Regions from separate parts of the Arthrobacter sp. B055-34 genome, predicted to be linked through region 2. Evidence: predicted binding sites of a transcription regulator. Region 2 holds the regulator's gene; each other region holds the start of a gene.
The links. The regulator HspR, encoded in region 2, represses chaperone genes until heat shock. The targets are predictions, from matches to a motif close to AAGTTGAGTCNNNNNGACTCAACTT.
Positions count from the first base shown of each region.

Region 1 (5,169 bases), on a different contig from region 2:
CGATGGCACCGTCGCTGCCACCACTGACGCTGGAGCTGGCGCCACCTCTGCCTTGCTCGAGGGGCTGACCGGGGGCAGCGAGTATGGCTTCGTTGTCACTGCCATCAGCGCCGCCGGTGAGACGCCGGCCGAATCCGTCAGGTATGCCCTCGGCTCGCCTAAACTGACCGCTCCTACTGCGCCCACCGTGGTTCGGGTCGTTCCCGGCAACGGCTCTGCCAACGTCGAATGGCAGCCGGCAACCGCGGGCAACACCCCGATCACCGGCTATCGCCTCGCCGCCACTCCTGAGACCGGGGAGCCGATCGCCGTCGAAACCGACGCCGCAGCCCGCCACGCCGTACTCGAAGGACTGACCAACGGCACCACTTACACACTGAGTCTGTACGCAACTAGCGCCGCCGGGGACAGCGCAGCGGCAGCCTTCGGATCCAACGCCTCCGTCACACTGACTCCCAACGACCAGCTGACGGGGACCGCAGAGTTCCGTACGCGGGACCGGGAGTGGCGCATCAGCGGCAGCGCCAGCATCACCACCAGCAACACCATCACTATCACCAACGCTGATGGCGCCCGTATCGGCACTGCCACCGTCGGGGCTGACGGCGCCTGGACCTACCGAGGCCGCAACTCGACCACCGCCTACACACCGACTATCAAGGTGACATCCTCCGCTGGAGGATCAGCTACGATCAACGCGACCAGCCGCCGCTGACGCAAAGCCACGCAAAATCATGGCTGCCTGCCCGTCAAACCCGACGGGCAGGCAGCCCATTGTCCAGAAGCCCTGTCCGCCGGATCACCCCGGCGGACAGGTCCTTTGTCGCGTTCGATTCAGCGTTCTACTGCGGCAAGGATGGCCTTGCCGAGCTCGGCAGGTTTCGTGAACTGCGGCCAGTGCCCCGTGGGCAGGTCCACATACTCAACCTCGCGGATGCGCGCCAGCTCCGCCACATAGGGATGGCCGGATGCGATCCATTCGGTAAGCACTGACGACGGGAACTCGCACGCGATGACGGTGGCCGGAACGTCGTAGCGCCGCTTGTCGGTCAAGTGCTGTTTGTCGTACGCGACCCCGCGCGGCTGCGGTATGGCCCGTGCACGGAAAGCCGCCCGAAGCCCGTCGTCCAGATCCACAAGATCAGCTTCGTCGAAGCCGTCCCAGGGAGGCAGCGGAATTTCATCGCCTTCCGCCGGCAGTTCGTCGTTGATGACGCCGCCGTCCGCCAGCGGACCGCTGTCCACGTAGACAGCGCGAGCCACGCGCACCGGTCGCGCATCGACGACGCCGTGGATGATGGCACCGCCTCCGGAGTGGCCGACCAGCACTACCTGCCCGTCAATCCCATCGACCGCCGCAACAACGTCGTCGATATGGTTCCGCAGCCCGATACCCGCCCGTGATGCGTTCACGGACTCCAGCCCAGGCAACGTCAAAGGGTGGACTGTGTGGCCTGCCGCGACCAGCGCCGGCGTGACCTCCGACCACGAGGAAGCGTCCAGCCAGAATCCGGGAACAAGGATGATATCCATGCCCGGTACCCTACGCGGGCCCAATCGCAAATGGTACGCACCGGCCCGAAACTGCTGCCGCCAGCCCGCAGAAAAGAGCCCGCAATCAGGACGGGAGATACCCGATCTTTTCGAGGCTGCCGGATCTAGACTTTAAGCCGAACCGCAACTTCGCCGGTCCGGTGGACGAGAGGAATAGACATGCCGCTCTATCTTTCAAAGTTCAGCTACACTCCGGAGACCTGGGCCAGGTTGATCAGCAAGCCCGAGGACCGGCGCCAAGCCGCACAGGCGTACATCGAGGCGGTTGGCGGCAAGCTCCACGGTTTCTGGTACGCCTTCGGTTCCTATGACGGATACACGCTGTGGGAAGCCCCGGACAACGTTTCCATGGCCGCCGTGGCGCTCGCCATCACCGGAGGCGGCGCGCTGAGCACCTTGGAAACAACCGTGCTGATGACGGTCGACGACACGATGCAGGCGCTGCGGCACGCCGACCAGGTCCGCTACCGCGCTCCCGGCACCTGATTTCAAAAACGTACGACGGCGGGACTTTCGGCCCGATTTTGCCCGACCAAGGCTTCGCCAAGGTTATTTTCAGCTTGTACCCAGCTTCCGCTCCTACCTTGAGAAATCTCATTTCGGATCTGCGGTCGGAGGTCATCCATCCTCCCCGCAGGGGTTCCGGGGTTATCCCGTTGGGACGGGGCTCCGGAAGGGGAAATTCACAGCTGAGGGCGTTTAGCCCGATGGGAAAGTGTGCGCGGTGACGACGACGTCTTCGCGCACAGATCCCGTTTATATCTATGCAATTGGGGCAGAACTATGAACAACAACATCTTGAAAGTCGTAACCGACGTACTAGCAACCGTGGCACTCGTAGCGTTGGGAGCTGGCCCCGTGTCGGCGGCACGGAGCAGTTACGGAGCGCACGTTTACAAAGATTCCGGGTCTGTCTACGAGTACAACATGGTGACGACTCCCAACTCAAAGTTAGTCGTCCAGTACAACGAGCACAGCGGATACGGCAAGGACTCGTCCTGGAAGATCGCCAGCCATGGCCATGAACTCATGGACGACGAGGGGACCAAGGAAACGCACGGCAAATACTCGTACTCCGACAGCAGCGGGTCCAAGTCCGAATACTCATTCCACGCCTCCAAGGGAAAGACTCAGGAACGTTCCCGGTCCAAGGGTGGACACTAGGCGCTATGCGTGCGGCTTCACTGCAGCGCCTCCCCAGCTTCCCGCGGCTCGGTGAAATCGCAGGTACCGGGATGGCGTTCGGGCAGGAGGCAGGTCCGGCCAGTCGGAAGGTGAAGGTTGGCACAGCGGCCGGCCCGCGCTACGTCTTCGCGAACATGCAGGTTGGCCAGGTCGGGCCGTTCCTGGCCAACGTGATGAGACTGCGGAGCTGCGGGATCTGGTTCTTGGGCGATCATCTCTAGCAACCGATCTTCGTAGTGGACGGTTTGTGCGGGAGTCCTGCCATAGCGGCGCGCTTTCCAGTCTGGCGCCGTCACGTTAACTAACGATGTCATCCGGATTGTTTTTCGATGACGGACGAGCCCAAAGAACCTCAGACCTGAGCCAACTTCGCTCAATTTTTCAGGCAGGCGGAATAATTCTCCAGCCTCAGCGTTAACATGAGTCGAAGGTACTCAAGTTCCTGAGGAGGATACATGCCATTGTTCTTCGGACCTGCAGCATCAGGCAGCGGCTCATTCGACGAATTCCTGGCCCGCTACCTGCAGGGCCAGCGGGCCGCACAAGCCCGGCGCCCCATCGACATCACCCGGCTGCTGAGCCGCCGCTCGCATGAGCTGCTCGGTTACGCGGCCCGCTTCGCCACCGACCACGGCCACTCCGAAGTCGACGCGCTGCACATCCTGCGCGTCATGGTCGAACAGGAGCCGACCGCCAGCAACCTCAAGCAGGCCGGCGCCGAGCCAGCCGCCATCGCCAAGGCCGCCGAGCAGCGACTGCCGGGAGAATCGGACGAAAAGCCGGATACTCCGCCGTCGCTCACCCAGTCGGCCCAGCGCGTACTGCTGGACGCCCACCAGGTAGCCCGCTCCTTCGGGTCCACCTACATCGACCCCGAACACCTCTTCATCGCATTCGTCCTTAACACGGAGTCGCCCGCGGGACAGCTGCTGGCTGCGGCCGGCGTCACGCCGCAGTCGCTGCAGGAAGGTGCCCGGGAAGCCCAGTCCAACGGCGCGGGCAACCGGCAGGGCTCAAACGCGGCCGCCGAAAATTCGGAAACCCCGATGCTGGACCAGTTCGGTACGGACCTGACCGCTTTGGCGCGCGAGAACAAGCTGGATCCGGTGATCGGCCGATCGGAGGAAATCGAGCAGACTATCGAGATCCTGGCCCGGCGCACCAAGAACAACCCGGTGCTGATCGGCGAAGCCGGCGTAGGCAAGACCGCCATCGCGGAAGGCCTGGCGCAGGCGATCGAGGCCGGCGACGTCCCGCAGCAGCTGCGCGGCAAGCGCGTGGTCTCCCTCGACCTGCCCGGCATGCTCGCCGGAACCCGCTACCGCGGCGACTTCGAGGAGCGGCTGACCAAGACGATGGACGAGATCAGCGCCAACAGCCAGAGCATGATCGTGTTCATCGACGAGCTGCACACCGTGGTCGGCGCGGGCGGTTCGGGCGAGGGCGGCATGGATGCCGGCGACATCCTCAAGCCGCGCCTTGCCCGGGGCGAACTGCACCTGGTCGGCGCCACCACGCTCGGTGAGTACCGCAAGATCGAGAAGGATCCGGCACTGGAACGCCGCTTCCAGCCGGTCACGGTCGGCGAGCCCAGCGTCGAGGACGCGGTCCGGATCCTCGCGGGGCTGAAGGACCGCTACGAGGAACACCACGGCGTCACCTACACCGACGAGGCGATCCGCGCCGCCGTCGAAATGTCCGCCCGGTACATCACGGACCGCTTCCTGCCGGATAAGGCGATCGACCTGATCGACCAGGCCGGCGCGCGGCTGAGCCTGCAGCGGGGTCCACGCGTCGACGTCGCGGCGCTGCGGGAACAGGCCGCAACTCTGGAAGCGTCCAAGAACGCCGCGGTGGCCGAGGAGCACTACGAGGAAGCCTCCCGCCTGCGCGACGAGATCGAGGCGGTGAACCAGCAGATCGCCGCCGCCGAGGGAACCCAGGCCGGCCACGGCGCAACGGAAGCCAACGACGGCGGGGCGAGCGCCGGCGTCGTACGCTCACCGTCCGTGGTGGGCGAGACCGAGATCGCCGCGATCATCGCCCGCGCCACCGGCATTCCCGCCGCACGGCTGACCGAGGGCGACCGCGCACGGCTCGCCCGCCTCGAGGAGGACCTGCACCAGCGGGTCATCGGGCAGGACGACGCGGTGGCCGCCATCGCCAAATCCGTACGGCGCAACCGCACGGGCATGGGCGACGAGGGCAGGCCCGTGGGCAGCTTCCTGTTCCTCGGCCCCACCGGCGTGGGCAAAACCGAGCTCGCCAAGGCGCTGGCCGAGTCCCTGTTCGGCGACGAGAAGGCCATGGCGCGCTTCGACATGAGCGAGTTCGGCGAGCGCCACACCGTTAGCCGCCTGGTCGGGGCTCCCCCGGGCTACGTGGGCTATGACGAGGCCGGCCAGCTGACCGAACGCGTACGGCGCCGGC
Region 1 is NZ_JBNHFQ010000008.1:126,521-131,689, reverse strand. Features, by position in the region: gene AC5RWO_RS15950 (fibronectin type III domain-containing protein) at 1-715, shown strand, start outside; gene AC5RWO_RS15945 (alpha/beta fold hydrolase) at 835-1,533, opposite strand; gene AC5RWO_RS15940 (GYD domain-containing protein) at 1,714-2,040, shown strand; gene AC5RWO_RS15935 (hypothetical protein) at 2,482-2,718, shown strand; gene AC5RWO_RS15930 (ATP-dependent Clp protease ATP-binding subunit) at 3,195-5,169, shown strand, end outside.
Region 1: the regulator HspR is predicted to act here: its motif matches at 3,156-3,180, upstream of AC5RWO_RS15930 (ATP-dependent Clp protease ATP-binding subunit).

Region 2 (5,169 bases):
GGTGACGCTCTGTCCCAGGCCGAGGCGATCCTGAACAGTACCGACGTTCCCGCCGGGGAGTCGGTAGCCCAGGGCGTGGACTCGGAACAGGCGGCAGAGCTGAGGAATGACCTGCTGCGCCTTCAGGCGGAGTACGTCAATTACCGCAAGCGGGTGGAACGGGACCGCGCGGTGGCCGGCCAGATGGCCATCATCGGTGTTCTCAACTCGCTGCTTCCGGTACTTGATGATATCGATGCCGCACGCCAGCACGGCGACCTCGAGGACGGACCCTTCGCCGCAATCGCAGCCAAGCTGGAAAACGTCCTGAAGGTCTACGGTCTGGAACCGATCTCCGAGACGGACGTGGAGTTCGATCCGAATATCCACGAAGCGCTGATGCAGCAGCAAAGCGCGGATGTCCAGGTCGATTCGGTCAGCCAGATCCTTCGGACCGGGTACAAGTCCGGGGATCGCGTCCTGCGTGCTGCCCAGGTGATCGTGGCTGTACCGGCCGAGTAGCTCCGAACGAGGCCGGGGACGTCGTAAAGGCGTCCCCGGCTCTCATGGGCTCTCGGGCCACCATAGACTTTGAACTACACGAAGGGAGGCGCCTGAATGGCTAGCCAGGATTGGGTCGAGAAGGACTTTTACAAGATCCTTGGTGTCTCCAAGGACGCGTCGGATGCCGACATCAAGAAGGCATACCGCAAACTTGCCCGGAAGTACCATCCGGACACGAATTCCTCTGATGCCACGGCTGAAAAGATGTTCAAGGACGTCTCCGAAGCTTATTCGGTACTCTCCGATCCGGAAGAGCGCCAGCAGTACGACGCCATCCGGGCGATGGGCAGTGGGGCCCGCTTTACCGCTGGGGGAGCGGGCACACCCGGTGGCGGCGGGTTTGAGGACATCTTCGGCAATATGTTCGGTCAGGGCACCCGCAGCCGTTCAGCCGGCGGATTCGGCAACGGGAATATCCCGCCCGAGTTTGCCGACCTATTCGGCGGTGGGTTCGGGGGCGGGTTCCAGCCGCCGCAGGCGCCGCCGCGCAAAGGTGCGGACCGGACCGCCTCCACCAGCATTTCCTTTGCCGGTTCCATCAAGGGAACCACCATCGGACTGCGCGAGCCTTCCGGCGAAGTCATTGACGTCCGTATTCCCGCCGGAATTAAGGACGGTCAAAAGGTCCGCGTCCGAGGCAAAGGTCAGCCCGGCCCTGCCGGCAGCGGCGACCTGATGGTTACCGTGAATGTACAGCCCCATACTTTCTACACGCGCGACGGTGACAACCTTCGGATCCATGTCCCGGTGACCTTCGATGAGGCGGCGTTGGGAGCGCAGATCGACGTTCCGACCATGAACGGCGAAGCGGTGAAGGTTAAGGTGCCTGCCGGCACGCCATCAGGACGGACGCTGCGGGTCAAGGGACGCGGTGTTAAGACGGGCAAGGCGACGGGAGATCTGCTGGTAACCATTGACGTCGTTGTTCCACAAAACCTGAACAAGGAAGCCGAAGAAGCCGTCAAGGCATTCGCCGCGGCCACGGGGGATGCGAATCCTCGCGCCAACCTGGCAGCCAAGGCCAGGCTTTAGGCGACAGATATGGAGAGAGCAATGGGTATTGACCGCAACGCGCCTATCTTTGTGATCTCCGTAGCTGCAGAGCTCGCGGAGATGCATCCGCAAACCCTGCGCCAGTACGACAGGCTGGGCCTGGTCTCACCGTCCCGGCAGCGTGGCCGCCAGCGGCGCTATTCGCAACGCGACGTGGACACCCTGCGTGAGGTCCAGCGGTTGTCGCAGGAAGGCGTGTCGCTTGAGGGCATCAAGCGGATCCTGGAGCTGGAGAACCAGGTGAACGCGCTGCGCTCCCGAGTGCAGGAACTGACCGCCGAGCTCGAAAGCACGCGGCGGCAGAGTGGAACGGAAGCGAGCCGGGTATTCGCCGCCGGGCTGGCCGGAGACGTTGTTACTCTGGCCCGCGGGAAGCGTCCGCGGCCACGGAGCCAGGCCTTGGTGGTCTGGCGGCCGCACTCCTGAGAGCTGCCCGCCGCGATAACTCCATGGCGCCGGCGATCCGTGCGGCCAGAGCAGCGCCGACACCGGGCACTTCCTGAAGTTCCCCGGGGTCGGCGAGCTGCAGCCCGGCCGGACCGCCGAGCCTTTTCAGGACCGACTGCGCCAGTTCCAGACTGCTGGCATCCCGCGTCCCGGATCCGATGACCAGCGCCAGCACCTCCGCGTCCCTCAGCCTGCGGATGCCCATCCGCGCCATGCGCTCCCTGGGCCGGTCTTCCGCCTGCATCTGCGCAATTGCGAGATGGTTCTTTTCGATTGTGCTCATACGGTCGACGCTAGGCGCAGGCACGCCTGATCCGAAGGCCGCGCCGAGACCATGTGGACACGGCAGGTGTGTAACGGCCCCTGTAGAGATGGGGCCCGGCCGTAACGATCACCCGGCAGCGCGTTCACTGGCAGTCATGGCATTGTAACCAGTCATGTCCTGGGACGTCAGACAGGCGGAGAGTCCCGCCCGGGTGGATACTCCGGCCGTGTTGGCCTCGTCCACCCGCGCGTCGGACCCTCCGCCTGTCTGACGAATGAGCATGGCCTCGGTTGTATCGATCATGCCCTGCCACGTCTTGGTTTCAATCGGGAACCAAGACTAATCTTCTTTCTTTCAGCGGATCATTTCGCCATCCGGGGCCACTACATACCAGACGTCGTTGACGCCCTGGCCGTCGACGTCTCCCGGGGCCTTGTCATTCTGCCAGTAGTAGATCGGCATGCCGTCAATGGTCACCTGCTTCTTGCCATCAGGGGTGTCGATAGTTCCGACTTCCGCCGTGATGCCTTCAACTTCCGGGGCATCGCCTTCCGTCAGGACAGGCGGCCACGCGACCAGGCAGTCGCCGGTGCAGTTGCTGACACCGGAATCCTTTTCGTCCTTGGTGAAGTAGTAGACGGTCATTCCCTCGCCATCGACCACAATCTCACCGAGATCGGTTTCGGCAGTCATGAGCTGGGAACCAGCCATCGCACCGGCTTCACCGGAGGCCGGGGCACTTGCCCCGCCCGGTGCCGATTCGGTGGTCTCGGGCATGGCGGTCGTTTCCTCGGCCGGCGGCGGGGCTTCCGTGCCTGATTCGTCGCCGCCTCCGCATCCGGTGAGGCCGAGAAGGGCTGCGGTCATAAGGGCAGCAGCACCACTGAGTTTGATTTTCATGAGGAATTCCTAACGATCAACCGGGCTGCGCTCGGTCCCGGCCCGCCCGTTGCAGGCCGCTATTGGCAAAGACGTAGTGCCGGGCGAAAATGGTTCAACGCCTGGGGGATGTTCTTCTTCCCTACCGGTGAACCTTTCCGCTGTTGGGCACGTCTTCCTGATTGCGGAGGGCTCCGGAACCCGGGCTGTCCGGTCAGGAGGAACGTCGATGTCGATGGAAGAAGAAGCGGTCGCGCAGTTGTACCGCGACCATGCGGCGGCACTTAGGCGGTTCGTGCTGGCCGCCACTTCAGACCCGGACCAGGCCGAAGACGTAGTGCAGGAGACGATCCTGCGCGTCTGGAAACTGGGCCCGGAGGTCGAGAACATGCGCGGTTACCTGTACCGGACCGCGCGGCACGTCATTATCGACAATCACAGGCGCCGCAGCAGCAGGGCCCAGGAAACAAACATGCCGGAAGAAGAGTTGGCAACGGCCGACCAAGTGGATCGGCTCTTGCTCAAAGTGATTATGGAGGAAGCCCTGACAAGGCTCAGCGTGGACCACAGGAACGTCATTCTGGCGTTGCATTACCAACGGCTGACCGCCGCCGAGGCGGCCGAGGAACTTCACGTACCGCTGGGGACGGTCAAGTCGCGTGCCTTTTACAGTGTGAAAGCTCTACGGTCCGTGCTTGATGAAATGGGAGTCAAGCGATGAAAGCCGACCATGAGCAGTTGCGCGAACTGCTCGGGCTTTACATCCTCGGCGGTCTCCGGCGGGATGAGGCCAGGGCCTTCGAAGCACACCTCAACGATTGCCCGGTCTGCCGCCAGGAGGCCGCGGAACTGGAGAGCCTTCCAGGCATGCTCGACGCCGTGCCGCGGGACGAAGCGCTGGAGCTGGCGCAACCGCCCATCGAAGAAATCCAGCAGCATACCAAGCGGCTGCTGAACGAATTGGCGGTGCGCCGCCGCAAAGCACGACGCCGGGTGGCTGGCTTGGTTGCCGCCGTCGCGGCGGCATCGCTGATCATCGGTGCGGTTGTCGGACCGATGGTCACGGCGCCCGAGCAGGAGATGGACAGCTATACGATGGCTTCCTCCCGCGGCCTGCAGGTGGATCTGGACCTGGTGTACAAGCGGTGGGGCACCGAGCTGGCTGTGGACGGCGAACAGCTGCCCGACAGCGGGGTGTTGTCCCTCTGGGTCACCGACTCCACGGGCAAGGCCCGCCAGGTGGCCACGTGGAAGGCAACGCCCGCAGGCCGGGCACGGCTCACGGCAGCTACCGACATCGGAACTGAAGAGATCGTCAGGGTCGAGATCAAGAATGATGACGCTGTCCCGGTCGCCTCGGTAGTCACGCGGGACTGAACGCCCGGGGCCTGCGGCCAGCGCCTACGGCTACCTGCGGCGATACGTCAGATCGAAAATCTCCCGGCCCGCCTCATGCGCCTTCTGCTCGAAGCTGGTCAGCGCCCGGCCCTCGAAACGAGGCGCCCAGCCGCCGATGTCGTCCATGCCTTCACCTTCGCTTGCGTTGCCCGTGCTGACCGGCAGTTTGCCCTCGCGGACCGGGGCGCCGCCGACCACCTTTTCGACGCCGCTTTCCCAGACTTTGGTCAGCGGACTGTCCGCGCCTGAACGTTCGCCGGCATGGACATTGTCAAAGTCCTCCGAGGCCTCGCCCACGTCGCGCATCTGGATGGCATAGGAAGACCAGTCCGTGGCCAGCCGCCACAAGCCCCCCGGTTCCAACACGCGCGCCGCCAAACCGGCAAAGCTTTCCTGTACGAGGCGGCGCTTGTGGTGGCGCGTTTTGTGCCACGGGTCAGGGAAAAAGACCCACAATTCGCTGACCGACCCGGCCGGGAGCATGGTGGCGAGCACCTCCGGCGCGTTGGCCTGGACCACCCGGACGTTGCGCAGACCCTTTTGCCCCACCCGCAGCAGAGTTTGCGCCAGTCCGGGCTTGTAGA
Region 2 is NZ_JBNHFQ010000007.1:103,925-109,093, reverse strand. Features, by position in the region: gene AC5RWO_RS14455 (nucleotide exchange factor GrpE) at 1-501, shown strand, start outside; gene AC5RWO_RS14450 (DnaJ C-terminal domain-containing protein) at 598-1,575, shown strand; gene AC5RWO_RS14445 (heat shock protein transcriptional repressor HspR) at 1,597-2,022, shown strand; gene AC5RWO_RS14440 (UPF0758 domain-containing protein) at 1,952-2,326, opposite strand; gene AC5RWO_RS14435 (hypothetical protein) at 2,435-2,611, opposite strand; gene AC5RWO_RS14430 (COG4315 family predicted lipoprotein) at 2,663-3,208, opposite strand; gene AC5RWO_RS14425 (sigma-70 family RNA polymerase sigma factor) at 3,417-3,908, shown strand; gene AC5RWO_RS14420 (zf-HC2 domain-containing protein) at 3,905-4,564, shown strand; gene trmB (tRNA (guanosine(46)-N7)-methyltransferase TrmB) at 4,595-5,169, opposite strand, start outside.

Region 3 (5,169 bases), on a different contig from region 2:
CCGGGCTTGGCAAACCCTGTCCGGCTACATCTCGGCCCAGGCCGCCGTCGCTTTGGTCGACGCGGTCTTCATCGGCGCAGCCCTGTTCATCCTGGGCATTCCGCTGGCCTTTCCTTTGACCGTCCTGATCTTTATCGCTGCCTTCATCCCGGTGGTCGGTGCGGTGGCAACGGGTTTGCTCGCCGCCCTGATCGCCTTGATCTCCCACGGTTGGGTCACGGCCCTGATCGTGCTCGGCGTGGTGATTGTGGTCCAGCAGCTGGAGAGCAACCTGCTGCAGCCGTTCCTGGTCGGAACCCGGCTGAAGATCCACCCGGCCGTGGTGCTGGCGTCGGTAACGGTCGGCGGCACCCTGTTCGGCATCGTCGGAGCTTTCCTGTCGGTACCGACAACAGCGGTAGGAATTGTGGTGCTGCGGTACCTGCGGGACGTGGTCTTCCCCGTCCAATCGGACGGGGACACAGAGGCAGACGGTTCAGACAGCAGGCCACCGGACGCCGAGGCAACCGTGGCGAGTGCACAGGGCGAGCGGGACTAGCTGCCCAATGTCAGGCTGATCCTGTCGAACCCAAAACGTCCAGATAATGCTGGTTGTACATCACGCCGAGAATGTTGCCGAACGGGTCGACCACTGAAGCGGTCACGAACCCCTCACCTCGCTCATTGATGGGTTCGTGCTCCGAGGCGCCCATGGCGAGTAGCTTCTCCATCGCGCCCGGCAGGTCGTCGACATGCCAGAAGACGACGGCACCGGCCGGTGATGCAGCGGCACCGCGAGGTGCGTAGCGGCTGTCGGTAATCCCCAATTCGTGTTGGTAATCGCCGATACGGAATTCTATGTAGGCGGGCGGGCCTTGTTCCGGCCGCACAAAGTACGCATCCACGCCCAGCAACTGGCTGTACCAGTCCATGGCTGCCGTGACATCTTCCGCATAGAAGCTGACAGTAGTGAGTCCTCGCAGCATCGGCTCTCCCTCGTAAGTGACGGCACACGGCCGCCATTGGTTTCCGCCGCCAAACCAGGCGTCTTGACCGGAGCAGTTACCCCGCCGCACCCTCCACCGGCCAGGTGTGTACCGGCTCGTTGGTATGCATGTTGTGCGAATACTGCCGCGTCATCTCGGCCAGCGCTGCCGTACGGTCCAGCCCGCCTGCTTCAAGTAGCCGCAGGGTCTTGATCTGCCAGTTGGCGCCGTTCTGTTCCGTCTGGGCGCGGGAGCGAAGGATCTCCATGTATCGGTCGATCAGATCCGGGGCTACACGAAGATCGGCCAGGCCCTCGGCGGCCAGCGGCAGCAGATGGCGGATAATCAGCTCCACCACCGGAATGTCTCCGATGCCCGGCCAATAGACCGTGGCTTCCAGTCCCTGCTTGGCACAGTTGATGAAGTTATCGGCCGCGCTCTTGAACGCGAGCCGGGACCACAGCGGCCGGTCCGCCGTCCTAATCATCCGGACCAACCCGAAGAAGAAGGCAGCATTGGCCACGGTATCCACCACGGTGGGCCCGGCAGGTAGCAGCCGGTTTTCGAGCCGCAGGTTGGGCATGGTGTCGCCGGGGTCATAGATGGGACGGTTCCAGCGGTAGACGGTGCCGTTGTGCAGGCGGAGTTCCGGTAGCAGCGGTGCGCCGGCCTTGGTCTGTTTACCGGTGGTCCGCGAGAGCTCCGGCAGCAGGGCGGGGAAGTAGCGCACGTTCTCTTCGAACAGGTCGAAAATCGAGGTGATCCACCGTTCGCCGAACCACACCCGGGGCCGGACACCCTGATTGCGCATTTCCGGCGGCCTTGTGTCGATGGACTGCTTGAACACTTCGATCCGTGTCTCGTGCCAGAGCAGCTTCTCCATGAATACCGGCGAATTCGCCGCCAGCGCCACCTGCGGTCCAGCGACGATCTGGGCCGCGTTCCAGACCGGCGCGAATTCGGCGGGCTGGACCTGCAAGTGCAGTTGCACGCTGGTGCAGGCGGCTTCGGGTGCAATGTTCTTGGCATAAAAGGACAGCGATTCGATTCCGCGCAAGTCCATCAGCACGTCTTCACCGCGGGCCTGCAGCACCGAAGTATTAAGGGCGGCATAACGCTTCCCGGCGCTGAGCCAGGACATGTCTTCCACCAGGGCGCGTTTGAGCGTCGGCAGGATGCCGATCATGAGGATGCGGGCCTTTGCCGATGCGGCGCGTTCGTCCGCATGGTTCAACTGGTCGCGCAGGCTGTTCTCGAGCTTCTCAAGCCCCCGGCCGGCCACGGCGAGGGCAGGATGGTTGAGCTCAATGTTGAAGGCGCCGATCTCGGTCTGAAAAGCCGGATCGGCGATGGCCTCGAGCACCACGGAGTTGCGTAGCGCGGGGGAGCAGTCCGAGTTGGTCAGGTTCAGCTCCATCTCCATACCAATGGAACCGGTTCCGGCGAACTCGGCGGTAGCGAGGTAATGCCCGAAGCTTTCCAGGTTTTCCAGCAGACGTTCACGGTAACGGGTGCGCTGCTCACGGCTGAACGTCTTGGTTTTGACTTCTGAGCCCATGTTTGAAGGTAACCACCACGCGGGCACCTTGTATAGAGTGCGGGCCACCAACGGCAGGCGCCGGGCAAAGGGTGCGGCCCCTCACCCGGCAGGGCAAGGGGCCGCATGGACGCTGGTCAGGGATTACGACTCAACCGACTTCTGCTCGTCGCCACTTTCGGCGCCTTCCACCGCCACGGTTTCAGCTGCTCCGGTGACGACCTCGATCTTGCGCGGCTTGGCCTTCTCACTGACCGGAATGGACACCGAGAGCACGCCGTTTTCGTACCGGGCGGAGATGGCATCGATGTCGATACCCTGGCCCAGGTTGAGCTGGCGAAGGAAGGAGCCGCCTTCGCGCTCGCGGGTGAGCCACTTGACGCCTTCGGCGCCGCGCACCGTTCGCTCGGCCCGGATGGTCAGCAGCTGCCCGTCGACGTCGATGTCAACGGATCCCGGATCGATCCCAGGCAGGTCCGCGTTCAGAATGTAGTGGTCCCCGTCGCGGTACAGATCCATCGGCATCAGCCGCAGGCCCGGGCGGTTTTCCATCGAGGCACCGGCGACGCGGTCCAGTTCACGGAATGGGTCAAACTTCATGGCCATTGTCATCAACTCCTTCGCACGCCCCGTACGGAGCGGTTTTTCCTGTCACTATAGTTGAGTCACCATCGCTCAACTACGTTCATAGATTAGCACTCAGGTAGGTGGAGTGCTAACCCTTTTCATAGCTCAGAGCGAACAGATGTCTAACCGATTCACCTAATCCTCTGGACTCGTGCTCGCGACGGACGTAGCCTGAAATTCGGAAGCAAAACTGGTCGTCACGGGGGTGGTCACGGTGCGCGTTGAGCCGCTGTCCCGTGTGCCAGTCCTGGTGCGCAAGGTCGTGCTCACAGCTGCAGCCACCGCCGGATTCGGCCTTTTCGGGATCGCCGGCGCGAGTGCCGCGGATGCTGACGATGGACTTCTGACCGAAGTGCTCAGTTCAGAAACTCAAAGTACGACGGCGGTGCTCACCGAGGCGACCACGCCCACTACTAATGTTGTGGGAGCAGCGACCGCCGAGCCGGCGCCCGTTACCAACGAACTTGCGGCTGTGACCGAACAGGTCACTCCAGTTGTCGAAAAAGCTGCGGCTCCTGTCGGCGCTGCTTGGAAGTCAGTCGCCCAGTCCGTGCAACCGGTTACAGCGGCAACGCACGAGGTAGCTGGCGCTGTTGCCTCAGTATCCGATCCTGTCCTTGAATCAGCCGCGCCTCTGACCGAGCCGGTGCTCGAAACGGCAGCAGATGTAGTGGAGCCCGTCGTTGAGACGGGTTCTGCCGCTGCACAGCCGGTAATCACTCCGGTTGTCGAAGCCGCGGCACCTGTTGTGGCACCTGTCGTCGAAGCAGCAGCACCTGCTACCGCCCCGGTGATCGAAGCTGCTGCTCCCGTTGTCGATCCCGTCGAAGACGGCCCGACCGCGGATGCATCATCTGTCTCCGTTGCGGTAGCTGAGGTTCCCAGCAACCAGCTGGCGGATGGCCTCGCCGAAGTCGTTCCCGCCGATACCGCCGCTGGTACATCGGACAACCGCCAGAAAGACGAGTACGAAGCAGCGCCCGCTCGGGCGGAACCTCAACCAACTCCGGCCCAGTTCTTGGCCCAAATTTCCCACACACCTTCGGCGGTCGCGGACCAGGATGCCCATAGTGCTGCCGTGGAGTCGTATCCCGGCCAGCCCGTCGCGGCTACGCCGACCGCCGTCCCAGCAGGCGTTGGCGGAAGCGGCGCTGCTGCCGCTGGCGGAAGTGCATCCGCCGGCCAAGGCGCTGCTGACGTGCCTTTTTCTAATCTGCTCGCGCCGTTAGCCAATTCGGGTACTGCCGATGGCTCGGCCTGGAGTCTGCCCGCTTCACGTTCTTCGGATCCCGGTTCCTCTCCTGATTGATTCTGGTCCACGCTGCCCTTTTACCGGCAGCACAAGGACCATGGCCACCCGCAACAGGGCGGCGACAGATTCAATCAGGAGAACAACCATGCGTAGAACAATGCGGACGGCGCTGTGCAGCGTCGTCTTTAGCGGAGGACTTCTCGTCCTCGGTACCGCGGCTGCTTCAGCCGCGGAATCTGAACCACCGGAGCCTGCGGTTGCTCCGGACAGCACAGTGGCAGTTGACGCGAACCTGGATGTCATCGCCGACGACGTCGGGCTCGATGCCGTAGCGGATGTGGACGCCGAGGTCCGCGGTCTCAAGGTAGACGCGGATCTCGACGCCGAACTGCTTGGAGCCGAATCAGTGGCCGATGTAATGGCCGACGTGGAACTTGACGGCGACGCTGTTGACTATGCCGCTCCCGTGGAAGCAGAGCCCGCGCCGGAGGCCATGGAAGCTGAGGCAGCCGTGGTTGCGGATGCTGACGTTGCCGTCGGGACAGCAGAACAGGACTATGCGATTGCCGAAGAACCTCGGGTGACGGAAGCGGAGGTGGAAGCAGTTGCGGATGTAGAAGCCGAAGCCGATGTCGTACTCGCCGATTCTGACGCGATGGTCGATGACAATACCGTGGAAGCTAATGCGGACGTAATGGCAGAAGCTACGGTAGGCACCGAGGAAGGCGCTCTGGCCGAAGCAGCTGATGATGCTGCTGAAACGGTCGCAGAAAAGGATGAAGCCCCAG
Region 3 is NZ_JBNHFQ010000013.1:63,278-68,446, reverse strand. Features, by position in the region: gene AC5RWO_RS19705 (AI-2E family transporter) at 1-538, shown strand, start outside; gene AC5RWO_RS19700 (VOC family protein) at 549-965, opposite strand; gene AC5RWO_RS19695 (glutamate-cysteine ligase family protein) at 1,042-2,523, opposite strand; gene AC5RWO_RS19690 (Hsp20/alpha crystallin family protein) at 2,647-3,108, opposite strand; gene AC5RWO_RS19685 (hypothetical protein) at 3,344-4,438, shown strand; gene AC5RWO_RS19680 (LPXTG cell wall anchor domain-containing protein) at 4,527-5,169, shown strand, end outside.
Region 3: the regulator HspR is predicted to act here: its motif matches at 3,160-3,184, upstream of AC5RWO_RS19690 (Hsp20/alpha crystallin family protein).